DNA from 2 places in the Bacillus sp. SD127 genome. Region 2 is predicted to be linked to the other one. Evidence: a T-box and tRNA genes for the amino acid it is inferred to sense, from the RefSeq annotation. Region 2 holds a T-box; the other holds one or more tRNA genes.

Region 1 (3,404 bases), 490 kb from region 2:
GGCTATAAGAAATAATGAAGTATCAGCTGTTCGCCAAGCGGCCCGATTTTTCGGCGTCCTTTATCAAGAAATCCGGTTTTCATATATAGCTGCTTTGCACGGGTGTTCAGGTGATTGACGGCTAAAATGATTTCATCGCACCATGGGAAATACCCGTTAACAAAAGAGGGGAGCTGAAGCATGGCTTTTTTCGCATAGCCTTGTCCGTGGTGGGCAGAGTTTAATGATAAGGAACTGAGCAATAAAGCAAATGGATTGTTGGAATAGGGAGCAATGGTTTCTTTTGACGTATGTAGAATGAAAAAGCCTATTGGCAGATCACCTTTTAAGATAACAACCGGATAGCGCTCCTGTATGCTTAGAGCATGAGTCAGCACCTCTTTAGGGAGAGCGGTAAAGCGTTTGTCATCATTGTGTAAAGTAAATGCGTAAAGCTCCGGCAAATGCTCAGGCTTATAGAAGGATAAAGAGATATCTTGCATCATGATGAGCCTCCTTACAATATGTCGTCTAACTGGTTTTCAGAAATTACACGGTACCCCGCTTGTTTTAATAGCGCGGCGGTTACTCCGTTTCCAGCGATTTTTTTGCCTGAAAATGAGCCATTATAGATGAAATTGCTTCCGCATGATGGGCTGTTTTCTTTCAATATGACGGCAGAGGCGTTGATTTCTTTTGCGTAGGCCAATGTTTGGGCCGCGCCCTTCATATATAAATCTGTTACATCTTCTCCTGAAGACGTTATGATTTTCGCGGCTCCACTAAGAACATCCTCACCAGTGCCTCCGATGATTTCTGCTGGTTCTCGGGGAGTGGAGAAGCCGCCGAGAAGTTCAGGGCAAGCCATCACTGCTTGTTTTTCTTCAATCAGTTTTCGGATTTTCTCTGATGCGGCATGCGAACCGTTGTATCTGCATTCAATGCCGCCGAGGCAAGAGCTGACTAGTATCATATTGGTTTCTCCTCTCTTAATTCGATCTATATCTATCTTAAAATAAATGATAAATGTTAGGAGGCTTTTTCAGTTAAAAAAGGGGTTAAAAAGTTTGAAAATAAAAAATTTAAATTTCCTCTTTACAAAAGGGGGGGAACCTGTATATAATAACTTTTGTCAGCTCGACGAGAACACAAACGGCCCGTTGGTCAAGCGGTTAAGACACCGCCCTTTCACGGCGGTAACACGGGTTCGAATCCCGTACGGGTCACCATTTGGAGGATTAGCTCAGCTGGGAGAGCATCTGCCTTACAAGCAGAGGGTCGGCGGTTCGAGCCCGTCATCCTCCACCATCTTGCCGGTGTAGCTCAATTGGTAGAGCAACTGACTTGTAATCAGTAGGTTGGGGGTTCAAGTCCTCTTGCCGGCACTGTTTTTCTTAAAAATATGGAGGGGTAGCGAAGTGGCTAAACGCGGCGGACTGTAAATCCGCTCCCTCAGGGTTCGGCAGTTCGAATCTGCCCCCCTCCACCATCATTGGGCTATAGCCAAGCGGTAAGGCAACGGACTTTGACTCCGTCATGCGTTGGTTCGAATCCAGCTAGCCCAGTCACAGACACCTTTTGATCAAAGGTGTCTTTTTTCTTTTTGAAAAAATCATTCCAACTTCTAACTGTTCAGTCTGTATAATAATTTTAAAAATATGTTAAGGTAGTTTATTCACAAATTGCCATCTACACCCTGCCAAAAATTTGTTAAACTTATTTTATAAAAAAATTGAAACCTTTAGAAACGAAGCTCGTATACATACAGACCGGTGAAGGCAGAGGTTAGATAAATATGGAAATGATGATTAAAAAGAGAATTAAGCAAGTCAAAAAAGGCGATCAAAATGCATTTGCGGACATCGTAGATATTTACAAGGATAAAATTTATCAGCTTTGCTACCGTATGCTTGGCAATGTGCATGAGGCGGAAGATATCGCACAAGAGGCTTTCATCAGAGCGTACGTCAATATCGACAGTTTTGATATCAACCGGAAATTTTCAACTTGGCTTTATCGAATTGCGACCAACTTGACCATTGACCGCATTCGCAAAAAGAAGCCGGATTATTACCTCGATGCAGAAGTGGCGGGTACAGAAGGCTTGACGATGTATTCCCAAATCGCCGCAGATGGAGTTTTGCCTGAAGATGCAGTCGTATCGCTGGAGCTTTCACACACGATTCAGCAGAAAATATTAAAGCTTCCTGACAAATACAGAACTGTCATTGTATTAAAGTATATTGATGAACTCTCATTAATTGAAATCGGCGAGATTCTGAACATTCCTGTGGGGACTGTAAAAACGCGGATTCACAGAGGCAGAGAGGCTCTTAGAAAACAATTAAGGGATCTTTAAGTGGGGTGATGAAATGAGCTGTCCTGAACAAATTGTGCAGCTTATGCATATGCATCTTGATGGAGATATCCTTCCGAAAGATGAACAAGTATTAAAAGAACATCTGGAGGCATGCGAGGAATGCAGAAAGCATTTTTATGAGATGGAAAAATCCATTGCGCTCGTCCGGAGCACATCGCATGTCGAAGCCCCCGCCGATTTTACCGCTAACGTCATGGCAAAATTGCCTAAGGAGAAGAAAAGAGCTTCTGTGAAAAGATGGTTCAGATCCCATCCGGTTATCGCGGCTGCTGCGGTATTCATCATTTTGATGGGCGGAGGATTGTTAAACAGCTGGCACAATGACCACAACTTCAGCGTGTCGAAGCAGCCGAATCTGGTCGTGCAAAACAACACTGTGATCGTGCCTGAAGGTGAGACGGTCAAAGGTGATGTCACCGTCAAAAACGGCAAGCTGATTATTAAAGGGAAAATAGACGGGGATGTAACCGTTGTAAACGGAGAAAAGTATATGGCCTCTGCTGGACAAGTCACCGGTCAAATTGAGGAGATTAATCAATTATTCGACTGGACATGGTATAAAATGAAGTCTGCGGGGAAAAGTGTATTCAATGCATTAGACCCGAACGGAGAAGAGTAAAGCGTGTTGTGCGCTTTACTCTTTTTTTAGGTTCTCAAACGGCTGGCATATTTCACTTGCCAAAACGAAATGTGGTATAATGGGCTCGCTATGTAAAGTACATATGCGTAACACATTAAACTTCAAAATACGAAATGACTGAATTCTTGGAGGACGAGGAAATGGCTTTTGAGGATATCCCTTTTTTGCAGTACCTCGGCAATGCCGTTGATATTCTCCTTGTTTGGTATGTGATATATAAACTGATTATGGTGATACGCGGCACGAAGGCGGTTCAGCTCTTAAAAGGAATCGTTGTGATCGTGCTTGTCCGTATGGCCAGTCAATATTTGGGCCTCAGCACGCTTCAGTGGCTGATGGACCAAGCGATAACATGGGGATTTTTAGCAATTATTATTATCTTTCAGCCTGAGCTGAGAAGAGCGC
Region 2 (3,404 bases):
CAGGTCTCCTCTTGAAATCAAAGCGATTTTCCCCTTGGCGTCAGCGGAGAAATCATCAGGATATCCTAAACCGGCGTGATAAAGCGGAGCGTTGAGGCCCTTTTCTTCAGTTGGTGTAGAGCCGGATGCCGCCCGAATGAGGATCTCACGGCCTTCTGAGGATAGCGTTCCTTCAAGTCGGTCAGGAATGCCAAACGTTTGAACCTTCACATCCAGTTTTAATTTTTTCAAGGATGAAGCGATCCATAAGGCACTCTTTTTTTCGGCAGATGTCCCGGCTATTCTGGGGCCGATTGTTTCACTAAGCTGTGAAATGGTTGAGTATGCGCGCTTTGCTTTGAATGGGAGCTCGCGCTGGCTATCTGATATTTGAACAGCATGCGCAGCAGGGGTGACACTCTGTGCCGGCAAGAGAACCGTGCCGGCCGTTAAAACGGCCATCGTCATTACAGTCAAAAGCTTTTTCATAAATATGAACCTCCCCTAATGTTTGGATGGGGAATATTTCGGGATGCTAAAGGATTTTCCTGCAAATTGAAGCGCATTTTTGAAAAGACAGTTCTTTATACCTGAAAAAAACGCTTATGAAAGCCGATTTCATAAGCGTCAGGACATCAAATTATTGGAGTTTTAAAAACTTGCGTTTGCCGACCTGGATGATCATATTCTCCTCTATCTCTGCATCGGCGTTAATGTCTGTTATTTTCTCTCCGTTAATCCGGACACCGCCGTTTTGAATCATGCGGCGCGCCTCGCTTTTCGAAGAGAGAAGATCAAGAGTGACGAGCAGATCGGTCATCGCGATCGTTTTCTCACCTTTCCAGTTCACAGCCGGAATATCCTCAGGCAGGCTGTTTTCCTGAAAGACTGTTTTGAAAGATTGTTCGGCTGCTTCAGCGGCTTCTAATCCGTGGTACATTCGGACAATCGTTTTGGCTAAAAGCATTTTGGCATCCCTTGGGTGAACGGCGCCGGTTTCTAAGTCCTTCACGAGCCGTTTTTTCTCTTCAAGCTCCAAGTCCGTTGCCAAATGAATGTATTTTTTCATCAGGCTGTCGGGCAGTGACATTGTTTTCCCGTACATGTCGTTCGGATGTTCGTCAATGCCGATGTAGTTGTGTTTCGATTTCGACATTTTCTCAACACCGTCCAAGCCTTCCAAAAGCGGCATCAGGATGACGACTTGTTTTTCTTTGTTGTATCGTTCTTGAAAATGCCGCCCCATCAGCACATTGAAATGCTGGTCTGTTCCGCCTAATTCAATATCGCTTTCCAGAACGACGGAATCGTATCCCTGCATCAACGGGTAAAAGAATTCATGCAGGGAGATCGGCTTTTGCATGGCGATGCGTTCTTCAAAGTCATCGCGTTCCATCAGGCGGGCTACTGTTATTTTGCCTGCCAAGTCAATAACGTCCTCCAGATGCAATGTTTTCAGCCATTTCGAGTTGTAGTGCAGCTCGACTTTTTCTGGATCAAGCACTTTCCCGAATTGCTGGAAGTATGTTTTGGCGTTGTGCTTGACCTCTTCATCGGTCAGCTGTTTTCTGGCCGCGGACTTGCCTGTCGGATCACCGATTTTTCCTGTGAAATCGCCAATCAAGAGCTGCACAATGTGGCCGTTTTCTTGAAATTGGCGAAGCTTGTTTAAAACGACCGTATGTCCCAGATGAACATCCGGTGCAGAAGGATCTAATCCGAGTTTAATTTTTAGCGGTGTGCCTGCCGCAATCGATTTGACAAGCTTGGCCTTTAATTCCTCCGGCGGTATGACTTCTTGGGCGCCTGTCATATATAGATTAAGCTGTCTTTCGACTTCTTTTTGCTGTGCTGCTGTGAGCTGATCAAATGTTTTCATCGTTCTTCCTCCTTTTTTAGAAACACAAAAAGAGCCGCATCCCGATAAGGGACGTGGCTCAATGCACGCGGTACCACCCTGGTTGAAGACATTGTCTTCCGCTCATTCGAATAACGGTTTCCCGTCCTTTGCTACTAACGTTCACAAAGAAAGCTCGGGGAGGTAATTCGCTTTTGCCTGTGTGCCGGCTCGCACCTTCCGCCGGCTCTCTGAAACAGGGAGACAAACCGCTACTGGATTCCCGTCAAAGCTTATGATGTATGAAGATTGTCCGCTACTTTTCTAAGCAGTCCTGTCAGGGTTTTCTGCTCCTCTTTTGTCATGCCCGTAATCAATTGCGTTTCCCCTTTGTGAAACTCGGGGTAGAGGTTTTCGATCGCTTGTTTGCCAGATTCAGTGATTGTGACAAAAACCAGTCGCCGATCTCTGGGATCGATGCTTTTGGAGCAAAAGCCCTTTTTTTCGAGCGTTTTGATCACGTTGCTTGCTGTTGCTGTTGAAATGCCTGACAGCTCAGCGATTTTTCTCGTTTCGAGTTTGCCCCATACCCATAGATCGTAAAGAATGGAGAAAGCGGTCCAAGATAATTTGTAAGAAGAAAGAACCTCAGTCTCCATTTTGACACGGAGCCTTTGCGCAGACCGATACAGATTCGTCGCGATCGAAATGGCTTCCAGGTTGAGTGACTCAACGGGCATTTGTTTAAGCTTGCTTAGTGTGTCATGCTCTTCTTTGCGAAGCTGCTGCTGTTTATCTAAACGTTCCATTTGTCGCCGCCTTAAATTATCAGAATCATTAGCTATGAAATGAATTGTAGCAGAGACGATGGTGAACTTCAAGCCTATATTTTTCGGTTGCATAAAAAAAGCCAAAAGAACACCACAATAAAGAAAAACCCGCAGACGGGGGTGCAGTTGTGCAAAAATATGTTCAAGGCGTGTATAAACATGATCCGTTTCATCTGTTTTCGACAGAGCATGCAGTGACATTAAGCTTGATCGGCATGCTTGCCATTCTTTTGTTTTTGTTCCGCCGGCCACTCAGCCGGCCAGCATTCAGTACATTTCTGCGCTATTTGTTTGTGTTTCTTTTGCTTGCTTCACAAATTGGTTACCAAATATGGATGATCGCCGCGGGCAGGTGGTCGGTGCGGACTTCTCTGCCCCTTCAGCTGAGTGACTTGTCTGTGTATTTATCAGCTATTATGCTGGTGACAAAAAGCAGAAAGCTGTTTGTGTTTTTGTATTTTGTCGGCATCGGAAGCTCCCTTCAGGCGCTTCTGACCCCAGACCTTGGTATGTTCTCATTTCCGCATGTGCGGTATATTCTCTTTTTTATGTCGCACGGATCCGTGTTTCTGTCCTGTTTGCTTATGGCGGTGATTGGCACGTACAGACTCAGACAGCGCTCTTTATGGGTGACTGTATTGATTGTCAATCTGTACGGAGGCATCATTTATCTGGTTGACCGCTGGCTGAATGCGAATTATATGTATTTAACGAAAAAGCCGGGCGGTTCTTCGCTATTGGATGTTCTCGGGCCTTGG

The links. The T-box of region 2 lies ahead of tyrS (tyrosine--tRNA ligase). A T-box ahead of a tRNA ligase gene usually reads a tRNA of that ligase, here a tRNA-Tyr.
Region 1: it encodes a tRNA-Tyr, which carries the amino acid that the T-box ahead of tyrS (tyrosine--tRNA ligase) is inferred to sense. The anticodon was not compared.

The regions. Positions count from the first base shown of each region.
Region 1 is NZ_CP191226.1:4,071,372-4,074,775, reverse strand. Features, by position in the region: gene ACQVGS_RS21075 (GNAT family N-acetyltransferase) at 3-485, opposite strand; gene ACQVGS_RS21070 (2-thiouracil desulfurase family protein) at 497-952, opposite strand; tRNA gene ACQVGS_RS21065 (tRNA-Glu) at 1,134-1,208, shown strand; tRNA gene ACQVGS_RS21060 (tRNA-Val) at 1,212-1,287, shown strand; tRNA gene ACQVGS_RS21055 (tRNA-Thr) at 1,292-1,364, shown strand; tRNA gene ACQVGS_RS21050 (tRNA-Tyr) at 1,384-1,468, shown strand; tRNA gene ACQVGS_RS21045 (tRNA-Gln) at 1,473-1,544, shown strand; gene sigW (RNA polymerase sigma factor SigW) at 1,775-2,338, shown strand; gene rsiW (anti-sigma-W factor RsiW) at 2,352-2,978, shown strand; gene cdaA (diadenylate cyclase CdaA) at 3,140-3,404, shown strand, end outside.
Region 2 is NZ_CP191226.1:299,022-302,425, forward strand. Features, by position in the region: gene ACQVGS_RS01595 (M28 family metallopeptidase) at 1-468, opposite strand, end outside; gene tyrS (tyrosine--tRNA ligase) at 620-1,858, opposite strand; T-box leader at 1,903-2,115, opposite strand; gene ACQVGS_RS01605 (MarR family transcriptional regulator) at 2,110-2,625, opposite strand; gene ACQVGS_RS01610 (YwaF family protein) at 2,775-3,404, shown strand, end outside.